3 regions of the Sporosarcina sp. P29 genome follow, and region 1 is predicted to be linked to each of the others. Evidence: riboswitches for the same ligand, from Rfam matches in the RefSeq annotation. Region 1 holds a riboswitch; each other region holds the start of a gene.
The links. A riboswitch is a leader RNA that binds a small molecule or an ion and turns the genes downstream of it on or off. The one in region 1 is predicted to bind S-adenosylmethionine.

Region 1 (7,716 bases):
GCGAAAGCCATCCACCAGCGCCGAAGTGGGGACAATGGACTTACCGCTTACATAGGCAGCTAAACCACAAACTACTGATCAAACAGGAAAAGAAAATGAACGTGCAAGAACCACAACCACAACCACAACCCCATGCCGCTTATTACGCACTCTTAACAGCATAATCCGACAACACTTCGACGATTAAAACAACTAGCCAAACTGCCATACACCCAATGCCATAAGAAAATTAAAACCAAAAAAGAGGCTGATCAGGAATTCCTGGTCAGCCTCTTTCATATAACATTATTTAATGACAGGAGGTCCGCCTTTGATTGCGATGTCTTCTGAAACATGTGAGAATTTCTTGAAGTTCTCACGGAAAGCATCAGCTAAGCGATTTGCTTCTTTATCGTATTCGTTCGGATCTTCCCAAGCATAACGAGGGTGTAGAACATTACTCGGTACACCTTCGATTTCAAGCGGCATGTTCAATCCGAAGATTTCGTTTTTCTTTGTTTCTACATTATCCAATTTACCAGCGATTGCAGCGCGTACCATTGAACGTGTGTAGCCCAAGTTCATACGTGAACCTACACCGTAAATTCCGCCAGTCCAACCTGTATTCACAAGGAACACTTTTGAACCGTGCTCATCGATTTTCTTTCCAAGCATCTCTGCATATGTTGCTGCAGGAAGTGGTAAGAACGGTGAACCGAAGCAAGTAGAGAATGTTGGTTCAGGAGCAGTAATTCCACGTTCAGTTCCAGCAAGTTTGGAAGTGAAACCGCTCAAGAAGTGGTACATTGCCTGTTCTTTTGTAAGAATCGAGATCGGAGGCAATACGCCGGAAGCATCAGCCGTAAGGAAGATGATATTCTTCGGGTGACCCGCAACAGACGGTGTCACAATATTATCGATATTTTCGATTGGATAAGCAGCACGTGTATTTTCTGTTAGTGATTTATCATCATAATCTGGAATGCGCGTTACTTCATCCAATACAACGTTTTCTAAAACAGCGCCGAAACGGATTGCTCCGAAAATTTCAGGTTCTTTTTCGGCAGAAAGGTTGATACATTTTGCGTAACATCCACCTTCAATGTTAAATACGCCATTATCAGACCATCCATGCTCATCGTCTCCAATAAGTTTACGGTTAGCATCTGCTGAAAGTGTAGTTTTACCTGTTCCAGAAAGTCCGAAGAATAGAGCGACATCGCCTTCTTCTCCAACGTTTGCTGAACAGTGCATAGATAGAATATCTTGCTCAGGAAGCAAGAAGTTCATAACGGAGAAAATAGATTTTTTCATTTCTCCAGCATACTCTGTTCCACCGATCAAGACAATTCGTTTTTCAAGCGAAACAATGATGAACGTTTCAGAGTTTGTGCCATCCACTTTTGGATCCGCTTTGAATGAAGGGGCAGCCAAAATAGTGAATTGCGATTCATGTGCTTTTAATTCTTCTTCGGTAGGACGGATGAATAGTTGGTGAACAAACAGATTTTGCCAAGCTAATTCATTAATTACTTGGATAGACAATTGAGAGTCTTTATCTGCTCCTGCAAACCCTTTAAATACAAAGAGTTCATCTTTTACCTTCAAATGATCGATGACTTTCGTGTATAATGAATCAAAGATCTCTTCTGAAATCGGACTGTTCGTACTACCCCAATCTACTTTATCCTTAGACACTGCATCTTCAACGATGAATTTGTCCTTAGGTGAGCGTCCTGTATATTTACCTGTACGTGCAGTGATTGCACCATCAGCAGAAAGTTTAGCTTCGTTTCTTGCTACTGCTTTTTCTGTTAATTCCGCCACAGACGCTTGGATCGTCACGTTGCTTCCACTAAGAAGACTTTTTAAACTATCATCAATTTTTGCAGATATCATGTTTACATACCGTCCTTTGCGTAGTCGATTTATTTTGATCTTGATGAGAATATCCTAATTCGTAAATAGTATAACACATTAAGAATATTAATCTATACTAATGGAAAACTCAAGTGATTTAGGATAAAAAATTTGACAAAATCTAAACTTTTTAATACGATGTGTCATGAACGGATACTCTTATCCCGAGTTGGTGGAGGGTACAGGCCCTGTGAAACCCGGCAACCTGCAATAGACATAAGTCTAACGCGAAGGTGCCAAACCTGAAGCAAGGTTTAATTCCTTGGACGATAAGAGTGAAAGGTGCTGCGCGTGAAATTTTGCCTTTTACTCATGGATTGAATATGAGTAGAGGGCTTTTTATATTGTCTAGCCCTGAATCCTTATGGTATATGCTTGACGTCTAGGCGTGGAACTTTACCAGGGACTTATGAGAGTACCGTATCATGATGCTTAATATAGGGGGAAACAAAATGACAAACCGTCGACTGTTTACATCAGAATCAGTTACAGAAGGCCATCCTGACAAGATGTGCGACCAGATTTCAGACGCAATTTTAGATGCGATCCTAACGGAAGATCCAAATGCGCGTGTGGCATGTGAAACGAGTATCACGACTGGACTCGTATTAGTAATGGGAGAAATCACTACGACAACGTATGTGGATATTCCAAAAGTTGTTCGCGATACGGTTAAGGAAATTGGCTATGTTCGTGCAAAATACGGCTTTGATTACGAAACGTCCGCCGTACTTACTTCCATTGATGAGCAATCACCTGAAATCGCTGCAAGTGTTAACGTGGCACTTGAAGCACGCGAAGGCTCTATGTCAGATGAAGAATTAGATGCAATCGGTGCAGGAGACCAAGGTCTAATGTTTGGATACGCGTGTAATGAAACACCGGAATTAATGCCTTTACCTATCAGCCTATCTCATAAATTGGCACAACGCCTCGCACAAGCTCGTAAAGAAGAACTAATTTCTTATTTACGTCCTGATGGCAAAACACAAGTAACGGTAGAATACGATCAAGACAATAATCCAGTGCGAATTGACACAATCGTTATTTCCACACAACATCATCCTGAAGCAACACTCGAGCAAATTGAGAAGGATATAAAGAAAGTTGTCATTGATGCAGTAGTTCCCAAAAACTTGTTGGACGAGGAGACTAAATACTTCATTAATCCTACTGGCAGCTTTGTTGTGGGTGGACCTCAAGGAGACTCCGGTCTGACTGGACGTAAAATTATCGTCGATACGTACGGTGGATATGCCCGTCATGGCGGTGGTGCATTCTCAGGGAAAGACGCAACAAAAGTAGACCGTTCCGCTTCTTATGCAGCACGTTATGTTGCAAAGAACATTGTCGCAGCAGGATTAGCTGAGCACTGTGAAGTTCAGTTGGCCTATGCTATTGGAGTAGCGAGCCCGGTTTCTATCTCAATCAACACATTTGACACGGGTAAACTATCGGAAACGCAATTAGTGGAGTTCGTACGTGAATTGTTTGACCTTCGTCCGGCAGGAATCATTAAAATGCTTGACCTACGTCGTCCAATCTACAAACAAACAGCAGCATACGGTCACTTTGGCCGCACTGATATCGAATTGCCATGGGAGCAGACAGATAAAGTGGAAGCGTTGAAAGAACTTGCTAGTAAAGTACGCGTGAAACAATAAAGTCATGAAGTGCAGAAAGGGGAGTTATTACCTCTTTCTGCACTTTTTATTTGGGTGCAGGTGAAATGTGAAAAGAAATTACTTCATAGTCCGCCTCTTCATAAGCTACTTGCAATCCTTTATCCTTAATATCTTGTTTCAGCACGTTCTTTTGCTTCACTTCCACATCAAACGAACAGCAAAATGGGTAATCCTCTACCTTAATAGTGTGTTGATCTGCAAAGTATATCCCAATTCGTTCTATCGGTAATGAATGGAAAATACTCGAGGAAGGAATGCCGTTACGAAAAAATGCATGCTCATCCGCTTTGTCGACCCCAGAATCATTCACACAACAATATAAAGAAAAATTATCCCCAAGCTGCAGCAAAGCGTAATGTTTTTCGAATAATTCTTTAGTAAAACCTTCGACTTCTCTAGACAACCGTTCTCGACGATTTTGTTCGCCCTCGATAAAAAGGTGTGCTGCTTTCTCGTTACTGCTTTGTATAAACTGTTCATAATGAAAACTGCAAAGCATAGCTGCGTAAAGATCTATCTTTTCCACCTCATCGATACCTTGACGATAAAGGACGGTTTTAGGGAGAAGAGGGAAGTCGGTGAATTGAAAAGGTGCAGACGTCGCATCATTCCAAAAAGGTTGTTCGTCAAAAGGAGACCAGCCGATGTCGTGGTTCCTAATGGCGGTTAGTACAGAAGGGCGCCATTGATCATCAGGAAACATATCCTTTTTCCAATGTTTCATTAATTCTTCAGCTAGGTGTCCATGATGATGTTGTTGTACGAAGATAAATGACTTCTCATGTTCACGTACAATCATCTCAGTTCATCCTTTCTTGTCGGGTGGAACGCCGTCATTTTGTATAATTTCTTCTTTTATCTCTTCTTCTATTTTCTCAATTTTCTCGACTTCTTCCTGATACATTTCATCTGCTTCTGTAGTCCCCGGAATAATGGGTTCTTCATTGAAATCGACACGTTTGCCATATCGTAGCAGTTCATAAATGATCATACCGTTATTCGGTTTGCCATTTACGGTTTTCATCGGAATAGAGTCGTATAGTACAAAATAGAATGCGTAGAAAATAAAGCGATTCCAGAATGTCTTGGAGTCTTCAAAGAATCCATTTGCGATCAAAGCATTCATCGTGACAGCTACTACTACGTTAATTAAGATAGGTCCGGCATAAATACATATATAAGCAAAATTACTTTTTCTTTTGACTGAATCGAAGGAAAACCAGCTGTTGACATGATAATACTTACGTATATCTAAAACGCCCAATTGAAATAACCTGGGCCCCGAACCAATAGTAAGTCTGGCGTTTTTTACACCGAATAATCCACTGATAACAAAATATCCTGCCTCTCGCAGAAAAGTCACGACAGGTAAAATGATGAAACTAGAAATAACCAAGCCAATGAGATCCGATAACCCAAACATAATCACGTCTACTCCCTTTATAAAATCTATTTCATATAATGACTCTAAGGCTGTAATAGTAAAATACCCACTTCTTACAAAATGAATCGTCTAGTTATTACCAAATATAAATGCATTCCGTAAGAAGCCATGTTTAACTTAACTGACAGTGGGGAAATTATAGAGTATTAGCGAAATCAAGTAAGGACTAAGGAGGAATAGAGTATGGCGAAAATTGCAGTAGAAATACCATTTGAAGATGTGAAACAAGCATTAGAGGAAAAGGGTCATGAAGTGAAGATGTTCGCAAGTGATGAAAATTTAAGTGGCTATGACATGGGCGTTGTACGTGCATTGAGCGATGTCAATATCGACCAATTCGACTTTCCTGTGGTGAGTATTGAAGGCAACTCTGTACAAGATATTGTAGAAGATGTTGAAAAAAGATTACACCGTTGATAGTTAATACATTTTATATAAGACTGAAGGACTAACCCAATTGGTGTTTGTTCTTCAGTTTTTATTTTGCAAAATTCGCTATTGAATAAAGCTTGGTTAAAATCCAACACATTTCTCCAAGTTACTCTTGCGCTACTTTTTTTGGGAGTTGACAAAAACCCAACAGGACAGTAAACTGGTCAACATTGACTCGTGAGTCAATCAATAAAAAGAAGTGAGTTGAAAACCCTTTATGTCACCCCGAAAGAATGAAAAGATTCAAGAGATTCGCGATACTCGGCAACATGATTTAAAAGAAGCCGCTATCGTATTATTTGGTACTAAAGGATATGCAGCAACAAAAATTAGTGACATTACAAACAAAGCTGAACAAAGTCATGGCTTGTTTTATCACTACTTCAAATCAAAAGAGGACCTATACGTCACGGTGATTCTTGAGTTACTAACTGTACTCATTGATACAGTGGATCAAGCGGAGGAAAAACATAACAGTCCTTTAAAGCAATTGGAATGGCTTACTGAAGCAACTCATTCTGGTTCATTACGTGATGGAGTACACCGCCATATCCTGATCATGCAAGCTTTGTATTCTGATTATTTAACACAAGAAGTGAAAGAAGAAATTGTGGAAAAATATCGATTCATGGTCGAAAGAATTGAACATATTATTATTAAAGGACAAATTGCTGAGGAGTTTATTGAAGGAGATGCAGAAGAATTAGCCGTGTATCATTTATCATTAGTGCATGGCTTATTATTAACAAATGCTCGCAAGATTTCACCTATTAAAGTATCAGCTGAAAAAGTATTACGCCAACTAAAACGTCATCCAGAACAGGGGGATGACCAATGAACCGCATGTTGAAACCAACGATCATATCCATCTCGATGGCCACGGTTATGGCAGGAGCCGCTATATCTCCAGCCCTTGGATTGATTGCCGCAAACTTCCCAGAGGCCAGTCCCGTATTTATCAAATTGATATTAACGGCACCTTCATTATTGATCATTCCATTTACATTCATCTCTAGTTGGTTAACGTCAAGGATACCGAAACGGACTGTTGCTCTAATCGGCTTATTCATATATGTCTTGGCAGGGGTAGGCGCACAGTTTACCAATACGATTGAAATGTTACTAGCCTTTCGATTCGTGCTAGGAGCTGGTGTCGGCTTAGTCATGCCGCTTGGGATTACGTTAATTAGTGATCATTTTAGAGGCCGTGAACAAGTGAAGATGATGGGGTATAATTCTGCATTCAGTAACTTTGGTGGAATCATCACTATGATGCTAGCAGGTTACTTAGCAGCTATCAGTTGGAGAGCTCCGTTTAATGTGTATTTAATGGGTGTCGTGATTTTCATTCTGGTCTTTATATTCTTACCGAAAGATACACCGGTTAAACAAGATAAGAGTGTAGAGAAACGGAAAATGCCATTGACTGTATTTGGATATGCAGCAGCTTCTGCAGGTATTATGTTAGTTTACTATTCGGTTGCCACGAACATGGCACTCTACTTGGAGCAAAGCAATATAGGTGGCTCAGCATTGGCAGGAACAGTGATTTCTTTTACAACTGTAGGTGGTATGATTACTAGCCTGACATTGATTCAGCTACAAGATATCTTGAAATCCTATATCATGCCGATCAGTATATTCTTAATGGGGGTTGCATTCACTGGTTTGGCTTTAAGTCATTCTGTCCCACTAATTTTAGCTTGTACATGCGTAATTGGTTTTGGCCAAGGGATTTTGTTCCCATTGATCAACGTTAAAGCGCTCAGCCTAGTTAATCCTCTTCATAGTGACCGAGTGATTGCAATCGTATCGAGTTCGATTTTCATTGGACAATTTAGTTCACCTTTAATATTGGATGGAATTGCAGCAATAGCAGGCTCTCCGACAATTCGTTTCCAGTATTCCGTGATAGGAATTGCGCTAGGCATCACGGTTTTACTCATCATTTTGTTTAAGATTTTAAGAAAGTCTAAAGTTTCAGCTATAGAAGCGTAAATAAAAATGAGACGTGCCCAATTGGGTACGTCTCATTTTTCATTACATTTGAATATCGGTTTGACCGAATGCTTCGTATTCTTTCATTAATAATTGAAGCGGTAATTCGTACAGTTGTTTCCCATCAATTTTAAATACCCCTTTTGAAACGAGTTCTTCAATCATTTTGTCTCGTTTTGACTCACATACCCTTTTGTTTGTTTTCATCGTACATTTCCTCCTTGATTCCCCCTCTAAATATAGCCGATATTTTTCCGA
Region 2 (7,716 bases), on a different contig from region 1:
ACACTGACATTGAAGAGTGGCGCACATGGCTCAGACATGTACTGGAGCAAGATATCGCGAACCTTTCGATCCATCTCCGTACTCGTAAGGAAATGAGTAACGGCAATGCACATTGGGAATTGATTCCTGAAATCAAAAAGCTTCGTGATGAAATAGCGCCCGACACATTGCTGACGATCAACGGGGATATTCTTGATCGTCAAATGGGTATGGAGCTTGTGGAGAAGTACGGTGTGGATGGGGTTATGATAGGACGTGGAATATTTCATAATCCGTTTGCATTTGAAAAAGAGAAGAAAGAGCATGATCATAAAGAGTTGCTGGATCTTTTGCGTCTACACTTGGACCTCTTTGATAAATACTCGACAGAACTTGAACCTCGACTATTTAAACCACTACGTCGTTTCTTCAAGATTTACATTAAAGGGTTCCGTGGAGCAGCCGAACTTCGAAATGAATTGATGAGCACGAATACGACAGATGAAGTGCGTGCACTACTGGACAACGCAGACCTCGATTAATATATTTCAGAAAAGCCTGTAACGAAAATGATTTTAGACATGTGAAAGCCTCCTTACCATTCCAGAAATACTGGGATGAGTAAGGAGGCTTTTTGAATAATGGATGTTAGGTGCAATTACATGTTCTTATTTAAATAAACCGAGCTTTTCAATACGACGAACCGCTTCTTGCAACCGTTCTTCACTTTCTAACAACCCAACACGAATATATCCTTCTCCATGAACACCAAATCCGTTCCCTGGTGATACTGCGACGTCTGCTTTATCCAGTAATAAATCGGCGAAAGTTTCGCTTGTAAAGCCTTCTGGGACAGGTAGCCAAGCGAAAAATGAGCCGGTTGGAGCTGTGACATCCCAACCGATGCGTTCGCACTCCGTTAGCAATACTGTCAGGCGACCTTGATAGAGAGCCACTAACTCTTCAACGCATTGTTGAGGTCCCGTCAATGCTTCAATTGCGGCACGTTGAACTGCTGGGAAGATACTAGTGAATAAATGGTCTTGCAATACATTTAAAGCTTCAATTATTTCAGAGTTACCAACGGCAAACCCAACACGCCAGCCTGCCATATTATACATTTTGGAGAGGGACAGCATTTCAATGCCGACTTCTTTTGCCCCTTCTGTTTGTAAGAAACTTATAGGTTTCTCACTCTCGAAACCAATGCCTCCATATGCAAAATCTTGTAAGACAGCAATCTGATTTTCTTTAGCAAATGCTACAGTTTTTTCATAAAACTCGGGAGTTGCTGTGACGCCTGTAGGATTACTAGGATAGTTTAAGTACATTAATTTAGCATCTTTTTTCTGATCATCGGTTAGTTCATCGTAATCAGGAAGAAATTCATTTTCCTTACGTAACGGCATCGTATCATATCGAATGCCGGCTAAACTTACACCTGACAAGTAATCGGGATAACCAGGGTCTGGCAGCAATAATAGGTCTCCTTCATTCATAATAGCTAAAGGTAGTTCTACAACACCAATTTTTGTGCCGCCTAGTACCGCAACTTCAGTTTCAGGGTCAATCGTGACATCGTATTCACGCTGATAATATTCAGCGACTGCTTGTTTTAAAGCAAGAGTCCCTCTGAATGGAGAGTAACCATGTGTCGCTGGATCTTCAACAGCTTCTTGCAACGCTTTAATAATATGAGGAGGTGTCGGCTGATCAGGATTTCCACGCCCTAGATTAATCACATCTCTGCCTTCATCCATAGCCTTTTCTACTTTATTTAATAATATCGTAAAGAAATGCGGAGGGAGATTCTGTAACCGGTTGGACAATGCCATAGTTTATTCCTTCTTTCTTTGATAGGGTATTTGCGTTAAGTATACATAGATCATACTAGACTTTTCAATAGAAGGTTTACTATTCGATTCCAGATGATTGCAAAAATTGAGTGCAATAAACAAAGTTGATAGAAAAAGTCGGATATTCTGTTGAATTGTCGTTATTCACCTTGACAGTTTTATTAATTCAGATTAGTATATGTTTTACGCATATAATTTAATATCAATCTCTTATCAAGAGTGACTGAGGGAAAAGGCCCGTTGAAGTCCAGCAACCCCTTGAATGAATCGAGGAAGGTGCCAAATCCTACAGCATGGTTTTCCATCTGAGAGATAAGCTGAGAATATTTCAGTAATTCTTTCATTTAGAAAATGAAAGAATTTTTTTAATTTAAAGAGAAGTGTTAATGCCATCAATTAATTATTATTATTTACTTGAATGTAGAAAGAAGTGAGAACATGATCCAAATTCAACATTTGTCTAAGGTATATCAGACAAAAGAAAGAGTGGTAAAAGGTGTAGATGATGTATCACTAGACATCGAGACTGGAGAAATATTTGGTATTGTCGGTTATTCAGGAGCGGGAAAAAGTTCTCTCATACGCTGTTTGAATTTGTTGGAAAAACCAACGAGCGGCACGATCTTAATTAATGATGTGAATTTAACAAAACTATCAGGAGTTCAACTTCGGCAGGCGCGCTTGAAGATTGGAATGATATTTCAGCACTTTTATTTAATAAGCCAAAAGACGATTTTCGAAAATGTCGCATTTGCTTTACAGGCAGCCAAAATGCCGTCAGATAAAATAGAAATTCGTGTAATGGAACTACTGGAAATGGTGGGACTGTCTGAAAAACGCAATGTATATCCCGCGCAGTTGAGCGGGGGGCAGAAGCAACGCGTTGGTATTGCGAGAGCCTTAGCCAATAATCCATCCGTTTTGCTTTGTGATGAAGCGACATCTGCACTGGACCCTAACACGACGATGTCTATATTACGATTGTTGAAAAAGATCAATAAAGAATTGAATATTACCATTGTGTTAATTACGCATGAGATGAATGTGGTAAAAGAGATTTGTGATCGCATGGCGATTATGCAGGATGGTAAAGTTATTGAAGAAGGACAGGTGTATGACATCTTTTCTAACCCGGTTCAACCTTTGACAAAGGAGTTTATTAGCAGTGTAGTATCTTATGACATCCCTGAAGCTGTCATATCTAATTTGGTCGGTACACTGATAAAAATCACATTTAAAGGTGAAGTAGCGATGGAGGGTGTGATTTCCGATACAATGCAGAAGTATAGAGTCAAAGGAAACTTCCTGCATGGATCGATTGAATATATTCAAGAACGAGCACTTGGGATTTTCTTAATGGAATTACAAGGTGAACATGAAGAAGTAGAGCAAGCGATTGCATACATACTTGAACAAAACGCACAAGTGGAGGTGATCCGACAACATGTTTGATCTAGCCCACATCATGGAACTTATGCCGGATATTATGAAAGCATTTGGTGAAACACTTTATATGATCGGCATCTCCCTTTCGATTGCGCTGATCATTGGGTTGCCGCTTGGTGTTCTATTATTTACAACAGATAAAGGACTATTTTTAGAGAACCGTGCAATTAATTCGGTTGTTGGATTTTTCGTCAACATTATTCGCTCGATTCCATTCATTATTCTACTTGTAGCCCTAATACCATTGACGAAACTAATCGTTGGAAATACGATTGGACCGGCAGCTGCAAGTGTATCGCTTTCTGTTGCAGCGATTCCTTTCTTTGCGAGGATTGTTGAGACGTCCATGCGTGAAATAGACAAAGGGGTTATAGAAGCAGCCATTTCAACGGGTGCTTCACCATGGATGATTATTTGGAATGTGCTACTACCTGAATCTAAGTCGAGTATTATCCAAGGACTTACACTGACGTTAATTAACTTAGTTGCCTATTCAGCAATGGCTGGATTTGTTGGTGGTGGAGGAATTGGAGACTTGGCCATTCGTTTCGGCTATTACCGATATGATGACAGTATTATGCTAGTTACCGTCGCCATTTTAATAGTGCTAGTGCAGTTGATTCAATTTGGTGGAGACCGTTTTTCAAAAATGATAGATAAAAGATAATAGGGGAGAGATGGATTTATGAAGAAACTAGTACTGGCATTCATTCTTACTGCGCTGGTTGCGGCATTGGCAGCTTGTGGAGGAGAAAAGTCTACCGAAAAATCGGATGACGATAAAAATATTCATTTTGGTGCAACAGCAGGCCCTTATAGTGACATGTTAAAAAAAGCCATTCAACCAGCACTTGAGGAAAAGGGATATACTGTTAAAATAACAGAATTCAGCGACTATATTCAGCCGAATATTTCGTTGGACAGTGGAGATATTGATGCGAACTTATTCCAAAACATTACGTACTTGGAAAACTTCGAGAAAGAAAACAATATGGAACTTTCTGAGTTAATTATAGTACCGACAGCGCCATTAGGTATCTATTCAAACAAATATAAGTCTCTTGAGGAAATTGAAGATGGGTCAACTATTACTATTCCAAATGATCCAGTGAACGCAGCGAGAACGTTATATGTATTGGAAGATGTAGGGTTAGTGAAAATGGATGAAGAAATTGACCAATTAACGGCATCTGAAAAAGATATCACAGAGAACCCGAAGAACTTAGTGATTCAGCCGGTTGAGGCAGGGCAATTACCACGTTCAGTTGAGGGATCTGATTTGGCAGCAGTACCTGGTAACTTTGCTATTGCAGCAAATATGGATTTATTAGACGCACTAGCTTTAGAAGATATGCCGGATAAGTTCCGTAATGTGGTAGCTGTGAAAACAGATAATGTAGATAAGCAATTTGCGAAAGATATTATTGAAGTAGTAGAATCTGAGCAATTTCTAGAAATAATCGAATCCGAATTTAAAGGTTTCGGCAAACCAGCTTGGATGGAAAAGTAATATACAACTAGATAGTAGCAATGCAAAAAATATACCAGGCGTGAAGACAATAGAAAGTGTCTTCACGTCTGGTATTTTACTGCAGAATTATTCTGTTTCTACCAATACAATATCATCAATAATAGGTACATCGCGTTTTAACTCTGCAAGCATTTCCTCGTCCACTGAGCCGTCGATTTCACAAATCGTAATAGCGGGGCCGTCAATTGCAAACCGTTCATTCGCCATACGGGCAATATTGATTCCTTTTCTCGAGAGAATACTTAAAAGGTCGGCGATGACTCCTTTTTGATCGGTATGGCGAATCAATAGTGCTGGACGTTCGCCTGAGAACTTTAATGGATAATCATCGAGTTCCTGTACTTCAATTTTACCTCCACCAAGTGAACTGGCGAGAACTTTTATTGTGTTGGTCAATCCTGTTAACTCCACAAGTACGGTGTTTGGATGATAGCTACCCAGCACGCGTTTCGTGAATTCATATTCCAAACCTGTTTCGTTCGCAAGTTCTTTAGCGTTCGGAATTCTTTCATCGGTTGTATTGTAACCCATGACACCAGCCAGAAGCGCTAAGTCGGTACCATGTCCTTGATAAGTAGTGGCGAAAGAACCCATTAATGAAAACTTCGCACGAATAGGTTGCTCATTCAAAAGCTGATGTGCAACATTCCCAATTCGAACAGCTCCAGCAGTGTGTGAGCTTGATGGACCAATCATGACAGGGCCGATGATTTCATAGGCGCTTTGATATTTAGCTGGTGCACCACTGCTTTTTGCTTTTTGCTCTTTGTCTTTACCAAATACTTGGGTTTTCAGTTTTTGACCCGTGGGCGTACCAGCAAGTCCACCGATTCCAGTTTCGCGCAGTGATTCTGGCATGTTCTGTCCTACTTCGTGCATAACGTGAATTACTTCGTCTGGAGGGATGATACTTACAACCCCTGCCATCGCCATATCTGCGGCAGCTTCAGCTGTGATAGCATGCAGTCCATTTCGAATGATACATGGAATTTCTACTAGACCTGCCACCGGATCACAAACTAGCCCCAATGAGTTTTTCAGTGCGATACCTATTGCGTGACCGACTTGGTCAGGTGTGCCGCCAGCTAGTTCTACCAATGTACCTGCCGCCATTGCGGTAGCAGAACCGACTTCCGCTTGGCATCCTCCCGCGGCTCCTGAAATAGAAGCGCGATTTGCGATGACCAACCCTAGCGCAGATGCTGTGAACATAGATAAAACAATTTGTTCGCGGGTGTACTTGCCCGTATCAAGCGCATGCACTAGAACAGCAGGTAAGATTCCTGCCGATCCCGCAGTAGGCGTTGCAACGATTCTTCCCATATTCGCATTTACTTCAGATACTGCCAGTGCGTTTGCTGCGGTATTAAGTGTAGAAGGATGAACAAATGAATTTCCCTTTTTCGCATAATCATATAAGCGCTGTCCATCGCCGCCCGTTAGTCCGGTGCGTGACATGACAGATGTAGTCGTTCCTTTGCGAACAGCTTCTTCCATTACCGTAAATTGTTCTGACATTTTCTTGATGATAGTGTCTCTCTGCATGCTTTTTTGCTTGATTTCAGATTGAATCATTAGCTCATAAATCGGCGTATGATCCTGTTCTGCATGCTCGATCAGTTGGTTTAAACTCGTGAATGCCATTTGTGATTGCTCCCTAAAGAAAACCGTTCCATATGAAAAAGTGGAACCGTTCTCGCTGTATTTGATATTCATTACTAATTTAATTGAAAGCGCTTTCTTACTATTATTTGTTATTTCATGTCAAATGTCAATCAATTGAAAAGATACTGAAGCTTCAAATGCCCAGTACCTTTAGTACATTTTTAATAGCGTTGAAGATCGGATAGTACATAATGATAGATCAATTGTAAAGTATTCTTTAAAGAATCCTCATGTGTACGTTCAAACGCATGGGAAGAGTCAATTCCCGGTCCAATCAAGCCATGGATGATGTCGTGTCCTGCCTTAATAGCGGCAGATGCATCAGATCCGTAATGTGGATACATATCGATTTTGTACCCGATGTTGTGTTGTTTTGCCAGCTCCACTAGGTGATTACGCAGTCCGTAATGGTACGGGCCACTAGAGTCTTTGGCGCAAATGGATACCGTGTATTCGTCTGTGGTCTGACCGTCACCCATGGCCCCCATATCGACTGCTACATACTCGACGGTTTCTTCAGTAATATTTGAGTTACCACCATAACCAATTTCTTCATTATTCGATATAAGGAAGTGTGTCGTGTAAGGCAATTCTATACTTTCGACTTGGATATGTTTAATGAGCTGCAACAGCATCGCGACACTTGCTTTGTCATCCAAGTGGCGGGACTTAATATAGCCGCTCTCAGTGACTTCCACGCGTGGCTCCAATGAGATGAAATCTCCTACCTCGATACCAAGTGCACGAATACCCTCTGCTGTATTCACTTTTGCATCGATACGAACTTCCATATTAACTTGATTGCGTTCTGCTGTACCAGCGTTTTTGTAAACGTGAACAGATGTCTGATGAAGCAAAATTGTTCCCGTAAAAGTCTCGCCCGAAGCTGTGTGGATCTTACAATATTCGCCTTCAATTGAATTGTAGTGGTAGCCACCGATTAAATCGAGCTTCAGACGACCGTTACTTTTCACTTCCTTGACCATCGCACCCAGTGTATCCACGTGAGCTGTCAACATTCGGTGCTCTTTGTCGTTTTTACCTGGTAGTGTAGCGATTAACCCACCTTTACGGTTGCGTTTTGTTTTTACATTATATTCTTGTAAGAAGGTTTCTACAAACGAAATCACTTGTTTCGTATATCCTGAAGGGCTTGGAATGGATACAAGTTGTTGAATAAGTTCTGCAGTCTCCTTTGTATCTGGTTGATAAGCCATATATTGAACCTCCTTTTATTGG
Region 3 (7,716 bases), on a different contig from region 1:
CGAATAAATAGAGCCGTATGAGTGCCCGCCAATATGGCGATAAACGGGACACACGTTGACACATGCAGCACATCGGATACATTGCAACACGGACTGGAATTCTGTCCCTAATATTTCAGAACGACCATTGTCAACAATGACTAAATGAAATTCTTCAGGGCCATCCACGTCCCCTTCATCTCTAGGACCTGTTAACGCCGTGACATAGCTCGTCAATTTTTGACCTACTGCACTTCGCGTCAATAAGCTGACCAGTACTTCGAATTCTTCAAATGAAGGTACCACCCGCTCCATACCCATTACCGTAATTTGAGTTTTCGGCAATGCGGATACAAGTCGTGCATTCCCTTCATTCGTCACAAGACTAATCGAGCCTGTTTCAGCTATCGCAAAGTTACAACCTGTAATACCTATGTCTGCATCCAAGAATTCTTGACGCAGTTTTTCACGTGCATGCAAAGCTAATTCTTCCGGTTTAGATGTATTGTGGTAGTCAAGTTTTTCCGCAAATACTTCGCGAATTTGTTCTCTGTTTTTATGAAGTGCTGGCGCTACGATATGAGAGGGTGGATCATGATCATCTACTTGAAGGATATACTCACCTAAGTCTGTCTCAATGACTTCGCATCCAGCTTCTTCTAGAACATTATTCAGATTGATTTCTTCCGTTACCATGGATTTCGACTTCACAACTTTTTTGCCCTCTTTTTTCTTGATGACATCTCGAATATACTCACTAGCTTCTTCAGCGGTCTTCGCAAAGAATACATGACCACCACGTTGTGAAACATTTTCACTTAGCTGATGTAAATAATAATCTAAATTTTCAAGAACATGCTGACGAATTTCTTCCCCATGTGAACGCCATTCTTCCCAACTACCTAACTCCTCTGCAGCATCGAGTCTTCTTCCATGCAAACGTTCTTGTGCGCTCGCCACTGCCTGCCTCATGAAATCATCTGAAATATTATCCTTTGTACGATCTGTAAAGTTTTTCTTACTGAACTTCATCGCCATTGCTATCACCTCACTTTTTTTGATTTACTCATGACTATTCAATACTTGCGCGATATGCATAACACGGATAGGCTTGCCTACACGTTCTGCTCGTCCGCCAATATTCATCAGGCAACCACAGTCCGCCCCAATTAAATAATCTGCTTCAGTCGCCATGGCACTATTCACCTTCTCATCTACCATTTGTTCAGAGATATCTCCCATCTTCACGGAGAATGTTCCGCCAAATCCACAACAATTATGTGCATTGGGTAAAGGGATCATTTCGAGTCCTTCCACTTGATTCAATAGCTTTCTTGGTTCTTCACTTGCGCCTAGTAATCTCGTCATATGGCAAGACGGATGATAAGTGGCCTTTCCCATCAATTTAGCTCCAACGTTTTCCACTTGCAATACATTGACAAGAAACTGAGTGAACTCATACGTTTTATCTGCCAACTCTTGCGCTCTTGGTAACCAATTGGGATCATCTTTGAATACATCAGGATACAATTTAAACATGGTGGCACAAGATCCTGAAGGCGTGACAACATACTCCGCATTTTCAAATGCCTTGATCATATTCTTCATTGCCGATTTGGAATTTTCTACATAACCGCTGTTATAAGCAGGCTGTCCGCAGCAAACTTGCCCCTTTGGAAACGATAATTCACAGCCTTGTCTTTCCAATACTTCTACCATGTCTTTGCCGGCTTCTGCATAAAACATGTCTACAAGACATGTGATAAATAAGCTAACCTTCATTTCACTTCACCTCTTCGCTAAAATATTTCACACAGTCAACAGGTCATCAGATGACTAATATTTTACATAGCATACTACAAAGATTTGTTCATTGACAGAGCATTCATTTATTTCGCTATAAAAAAATCGCTCAAAAGAAAATGAGTGAGTAATGTTATTCTTTTACTGACTTCCAATGATCTATTAGAACAGACTCCACATTCAGAAGATGGGCTTGCATAGTACTAGACGCAATTTCTGGTTGCTGTGATTTAATCGCTAAAAATATGGCCTCATGCTCATCATGCAAACGATCTACTGTCGCAGTCTCCGAATAAAGGCAAATACGACGTGTCTCTCTCATCGATTCACTCATTAGTCCTGCCACTTGGCTCAACAAATTTACCAATAATGGATTTTTTGTTGCTTCTGCGATTGCAAAATGGAAGTCTAGATCCGCTTTTTCACCTAGCAAAATATCCCCGGCATGCTTTTTCATTTCATTGAGTGCAGTTTCCATCTTTTTTAAATCGTATACTGTACGGGATTCGGCTGCATTTGCTGCGGCTCCGGTCTCAACTATTTTTCTCACAGCTAACAAATGTTGAATATCCTGTTGATTCATGAGCATGGCACTCTGTAACGGAAAGATCATATCGACGGATGAAAACTCCTTGACATATGTTCCCTCTCCTTGTCGCATTTCTATAAGCCCTCTAGCACGTAATGTTGATAAGGCTTCGCGAATTGTTGATCTGCCAACTGTAAAGTTTTCAGCCAGTTGCTGTACAGAATCTAATTTATCACCCGGCTTTAACTCTCCAGATTGAATGGAGTCTAATAAACTATCCGCCACTTCTTCATATATTTTCTTCTGTTTAATTTGCTTATATTTCATGTTGCTCACTCCGTCCTATCACTTATCAAGCTCGATTTCTCCAGTTGCAGCAAGTTACTTTTATGTTCCATACCATCACGATAGCCTGACAATCCTCCACTTTTTGAAATCACACGGTGACAAGGCACCGCGATCAATATCGGATTTTTGCCTATTGCAGATGCTACAGCCCGAACAGAAGATACTTTTCCTATTTGTTCTGCAATTTTCGAATAAGTTACGATTTCACCATATGGTATTCGTTGTAGTGCTTCCCATACTTGCAGTTGAAAGGGTGTTCCCTTTAAATCAAGCGACAGCTCTGAAAAACCAGTAGCTTTCCCTGAAAAATACTCTATGAACCGACTCGTATAGACTTCAAGCTTTGTTTCATCTTCCTTTAATTCTTTATTATCAAATCGCTTAGTCCAATCCTTCATATGTTCCAAACTTTTTTCGGCAAGTCCCACGTAGCAAAGTCCTTTTTCTGTAGCAGCTAGTGTCACTGTCCATTCGTCGAAATCAAATTGTGTCCAATAAACCAGTATGTTCACTCCCCTTTATCCGAATAACTTTAAGCCGACTGCACCGAGAATAATGAGTGATAAAAAGAAGAGACGTTTGATGCTAGCAGATTCTTTAAAAATCAAAATCCCCATCAATACGGCTCCTGCTGCTCCTAACCCTGTCCATACCGCATAAGCTGTACTCATCTGAATTTCACGCATCGCAAGTGATAGAAAAACAAAGCCGAAACCAAATATCCCCACAATAAGTAACAATCTTTTAATTGAACGCTTCTGTAAATAATAATTAATACTTACCACACCGAAAATCTCCCCGAGACTCGCAATAGCCAAGTACACCCAAGCCATTGTCAGCTACCTCCTTCTGTATCCGCTTTTTCATCTGTAGTCAACTTAATGCCGATTACCCCAATGACGATTAATCCGATGAATGTCAGCGTAACCCATGTGAAGCCTGCTTGAAAGATGAATATATCCACTAAAAGGATTGCAGCGGCACCTGATCCGGTAAAAACTGCGTATACCGTCCCGGAAGGTAATTTTTCACATGCTTTAATAATGAAATAAAAACTGAAAACAATTGCCACACCGGTTCCAGTCCATTGAATAACTGTTTCAGAGTAACGAAGACCGACTACCCAGAAAATCTCTATAATAGCCGCCAGCGCGACATACCCCCAAGCCAAATTAAAAATCTCCTTTCCATCGTGAAGAGTATCTATAAGTATAGCAAATCTTTTACTGAAACAAAAAATCATCGAATGACGATAAAAGGGAACTTGCATCTAGTATATCTGCATGATAGAATAAATCCGTCAACAGTTTTGCCTATATTGTGAATATTCTTATCGAGAGAGACGGAGGGATAGGCCCAGCGATGTCTCAGCAACCAGCCCCAGGCACGGTGCTAATTCCAAGGGTGACACCACCTTGAAGATGAGAATACTGTATACACTTGTATGTTCGAGGGCCTATTCGAAAAGAAGAGGTTCTTTTTTATTTTTCTGGGGGGATGGATATTCATGACAAACAACGGATTAGAAACTAGATTAGTACAACTTGGAAATCACAGTGATGAGAAAACCGGAGCAGTAAATACGCCGATTTACTTGTCGACAGCATACCATCATGAAGGTCTGGGCAAATCTACTGGATATGATTACACACGTACAAAAAACCCTACGCGTTCTGTCTTAGAGGATGGAATTGCAAACTTGGAATCCGGTGATCAAGGATATGCGTGCAGTTCTGGAATGGCAGCCATTCAACTAATTTTATCTTTATTTAAGACAGATTCAGAACTATTAGCGCCTGAAGACCTATATGGCGGTACGTATCGCTTATTTAATCAATATGAAGAGACGTACAATGTGAAGACGCGATACTTATCGTTCGATGATGTTTCAGAAGTCGAGCAAGCGATTACTAATCGCACAAAAGCGATCTTCTTGGAAACACCCACCAATCCATTAATGCAAAACATAGCAATCAGTACGTATGCGGAATTGGCAAAAAAACATGGTTTATTGCTAATTGTCGACAATACGTTCTTAACACCCTATTTCCAGCGACCTATTGAAGAAGGTGCAGATATTGTCATTCATAGTGCAACGAAATATATCGGGGGACATAATGACGTACTAGCAGGTTTAGTCGTCGCAAAGGGTGAGGAATTATGCGAACGCCTATTTACTAACCATAATGCGATTGGAGCTACATTGTCTCCCCTTGACTCATGGCTTGTCGTTCGCGGTCTAAAAACATTGCACTTACGTATGAAACAACATGACGCGAATGCGAAAGCAATGGTATCTTATTTAGAACAAGAACCACTCATTGTCGATGTGCTCTACGCTGGTATTGGGGGTATGTTGTCATTCCGTGTACAGAATAGCGAGTGGGTGGGACCATTCCTTGAAAACATGAACCTTATTTCATTCGCTGAAAGTTTGGGTGGTGTGGAAAGCTTTATCACGTATCCAACTACACAGACACATATGGATATTCCATTGGAAGAACGTAATCGCCGTGGAGTGGACGACCGTCTACTACGTTTCTCGGTTGGAGTCGAAGATGTAGACGATTTGATTGCTGATGTGAAACAAGCTCTTTATGCTGCAAAAGAAGTAGTCGAAGGCATAAAAGTTCAATAATAGTAAACAGTACAACTCGAACCGTCAGCTTAACTATGACAGTTCGAGTTTTTTATGTAGTCAAAGCAATGAAGCTAAACCTTTCAATAGTTAGACATTAAAGTATATAATAAAAAAGAACATACGAATACTATTGGAGGCGATATTGTTGAAACGTTTAGAAAATAAAGTAGCAGTAGTAACTGGCGCTGGTTCTGGGATTGGACGAGAAATTGCTGTACTGTATGCCCGTGAAGGCGCAAAGCTTATCATCGCAGATATGAATATGGAAGGTGCGGAAGAAACTGTCCAGACGATCAAAAGTACTGGCGGTGAAGCGCTAGCAGTTAAAACCAACGTGACAGTTGAGGAAGATGTACAAAAAATGATTGATACAGCAGTTGAGCGATTCGGTACTCTTGATATTCTAGTGAACAATGCTGGGATTATGGACAATATGTACTCTGCGGCTACAGTGACAGATGAAGTATGGGACAAAGTATTGGCAATCAACACAACAGGTGTGATGCGTGCAACTCGTAAAGCATTAGCTATCTTCGAAGAAAAAAAGTCAGGGGTTATCGTCAACATGGCTTCTATCTCAGCAGTGACAGGTGGTAGAGGTGGTTTTGCTTACACCGCTTCAAAGCATGCGGTCGCAGGGATGACAAAAAGCGTTGCTTCTCAATACGGTCCATTAAACATCCGCTGTAACGCAATTGCCCCAGCGCAAATACCGACTAATATCACAAACAGTTTGACTCAACCGGATGAATTCGGCATGAAGCAAGCTCTAAGGGGCGTAAACATGATGAGCCGTCCGGGAACTAAGGAAGAAATTGCAAACATTGCACTATTCCTTGCATCAGATGAATCCTCTTATGTTAACGGCGTTGTCATGGAAGCTGACAATGGATGGTCTGCATATTAAGGTTATGTATTTCAAGAAAAATCTTTGGGAATATCTAATGAAAATCATACAAAAAAGCATCCAAAATTTCGGATGCTTTTTCGTCTATTAATGAGCTTGCTGCCATTTCTTCTTTTCGCTTGCATAGACGACCGCTGCAGGTGCCGCTATAAATGCGAGTGCCGCCACTCCAGCGAGCATTCCTGCCAGTTCTTTACTTCCAAATGAAAATCCTGCTACTGTACCTAATGCAATCCCTGCTAATACCGCCCATGCAACAATCTTATACATAGTAGATCCCCAACCTTTCCATTGTAAGACGCGATCGTCTCTCCGATTTATTCGTTGCTTTTAGCATACTCTCATTGAGAACCTTTTTCAAGTACAATTGAGAATCTTTTTCAACGAATGTGAAATTGTATTGTTATCGTATGTTGTAAGCGGCGTTTTAATGTTAAGAAGGCATAAAAAAACCGCCAAGGCTTTTACACCTTGACGGTCGAAACAATTATTATTTCTCTAGAAGTTTAAGTGATTCACGATTAAATGCCGGAATATCATCAGGTGTGCGGCTTGTTACGAGTTGGTTCTGACAAACTACTACTTCTTTGTCCGCGTATTTTGCACCTGCATATTCCATATCTACACGAATAGACGTGTATCCTGTGGCATCGCGTCCTTCAAGTGCTTTCGCTGTGATGAGCAATTGTGGGCCGTGACAAATTGCGAATACAGGTTTTTCTGCATCCATAAATTCTTTGACAAATTTTACGAAACGATCATCTGCACGCAAAATGTCAGGTGAAAATCCGCCCGGAATAAACAAAGCATCATAATCCGATGATTTAGCGTCAGCAATTGCTTTATCAATTTTCACTTTTGTATTTTCTTTCATCCCTGTTACTTCAGTTCCCGCTTCCGCGCCAATCACTTCTACTTCATGTCCAGCTTCTTTGTACGCTGTAGCCGGTTTCATATATTCTGAGTCCTCAAACATATCTCCAAGTACTGTCGCTATTTTAGCCATAGTGCTTACCACTCCTTATGTGATGTACTGTATATACTATTCCACATTACAAAGTGTCTAAACATCATCTACGATTTAGTTCTACTTCAGAGTACAGGCTTTACAGAAACCAAGCATGGCAATAAGCTTTGAATAGACATAATATATGGCGCAATCTCTGCCTTTTCAGCACGATCGGGGTAAACTATAGTCCCACCAATTTTATAATAACAGTGCAGAGTCATTCATCTAAAAGAATATTCCGATAATGACTAGTATAGCGATAATAATACCACCGACTTGTCCGATTACAGCAGATGAAACGATGGGTTTCTTTTGAAATATATCAATCAGCTCAATATCTTCACGAAGCTGTTTCACCTCTTTACGAAGTACATCCACTTCTTGATTCAACGTACTGATTTCCTCTGCCTGTCTTGTAACGAGTTGTTGTTTTTCTGAGTTGTTTTCATGCGGTTCCATACATGACCACCCCTTGTCTTTTCATTTCTATACGTTCTATT

Region 2: another riboswitch for S-adenosylmethionine. It lies ahead of CSV68_RS09505 (methionine ABC transporter ATP-binding protein); the one in region 1 lies ahead of metK (methionine adenosyltransferase).
Region 3: another riboswitch for S-adenosylmethionine. It lies ahead of CSV68_RS09955 (methionine biosynthesis PLP-dependent protein); the one in region 1 lies ahead of metK (methionine adenosyltransferase).

Annotation. Positions count from the first base shown of each region.
Region 1 covers NZ_PDYX01000001.1:381,755-389,470, reverse strand. The annotation lists gene pckA (phosphoenolpyruvate carboxykinase (ATP)) at 286-1,878, opposite strand; SAM riboswitch class I at 2,056-2,175, shown strand; gene metK (methionine adenosyltransferase) at 2,352-3,563, shown strand; gene CSV68_RS01845 (DUF3891 family protein) at 3,610-4,383, opposite strand; gene CSV68_RS01840 (hypothetical protein) at 4,390-5,007, opposite strand; gene CSV68_RS01835 (YkuS family protein) at 5,212-5,445, shown strand; gene CSV68_RS01830 (TetR/AcrR family transcriptional regulator) at 5,678-6,298, shown strand; gene CSV68_RS01825 (MFS transporter) at 6,295-7,458, shown strand; gene CSV68_RS01820 (Fur-regulated basic protein FbpA) at 7,501-7,665, opposite strand.
Region 2 covers NZ_PDYX01000009.1:18,714-26,429, forward strand. The annotation lists gene CSV68_RS09495 (tRNA dihydrouridine synthase) at 1-521, shown strand, start outside; gene CSV68_RS09500 (pyridoxal phosphate-dependent aminotransferase) at 648-1,814, opposite strand; SAM riboswitch class I at 2,043-2,154, shown strand; gene CSV68_RS09505 (methionine ABC transporter ATP-binding protein) at 2,274-3,287, shown strand; gene CSV68_RS09510 (methionine ABC transporter permease) at 3,280-3,948, shown strand; gene CSV68_RS09515 (MetQ/NlpA family ABC transporter substrate-binding protein) at 3,967-4,791, shown strand; gene sdaAA (L-serine ammonia-lyase, iron-sulfur-dependent, subunit alpha) at 4,879-6,456, opposite strand; gene CSV68_RS09525 (M42 family metallopeptidase) at 6,639-7,694, opposite strand.
Region 3 covers NZ_PDYX01000009.1:103,537-111,252, reverse strand. The annotation lists gene CSV68_RS09985 (LutB/LldF family L-lactate oxidation iron-sulfur protein) at 1-1,017, opposite strand, end outside; gene CSV68_RS09980 ((Fe-S)-binding protein) at 1,042-1,761, opposite strand; gene CSV68_RS09975 (FadR/GntR family transcriptional regulator) at 1,916-2,638, opposite strand; gene CSV68_RS09970 (methylated-DNA--[protein]-cysteine S-methyltransferase) at 2,644-3,171, opposite strand; gene CSV68_RS09965 (DMT family transporter) at 3,178-3,492, opposite strand; gene CSV68_RS09960 (DMT family transporter) at 3,495-3,830, opposite strand; SAM riboswitch class I at 3,987-4,087, shown strand; gene CSV68_RS09955 (methionine biosynthesis PLP-dependent protein) at 4,167-5,297, shown strand; gene CSV68_RS09950 (glucose 1-dehydrogenase) at 5,446-6,207, shown strand; gene CSV68_RS09945 (hypothetical protein) at 6,295-6,477, opposite strand; gene CSV68_RS09940 (type 1 glutamine amidotransferase domain-containing protein) at 6,698-7,213, opposite strand; gene CSV68_RS09935 (hypothetical protein) at 7,442-7,675, opposite strand.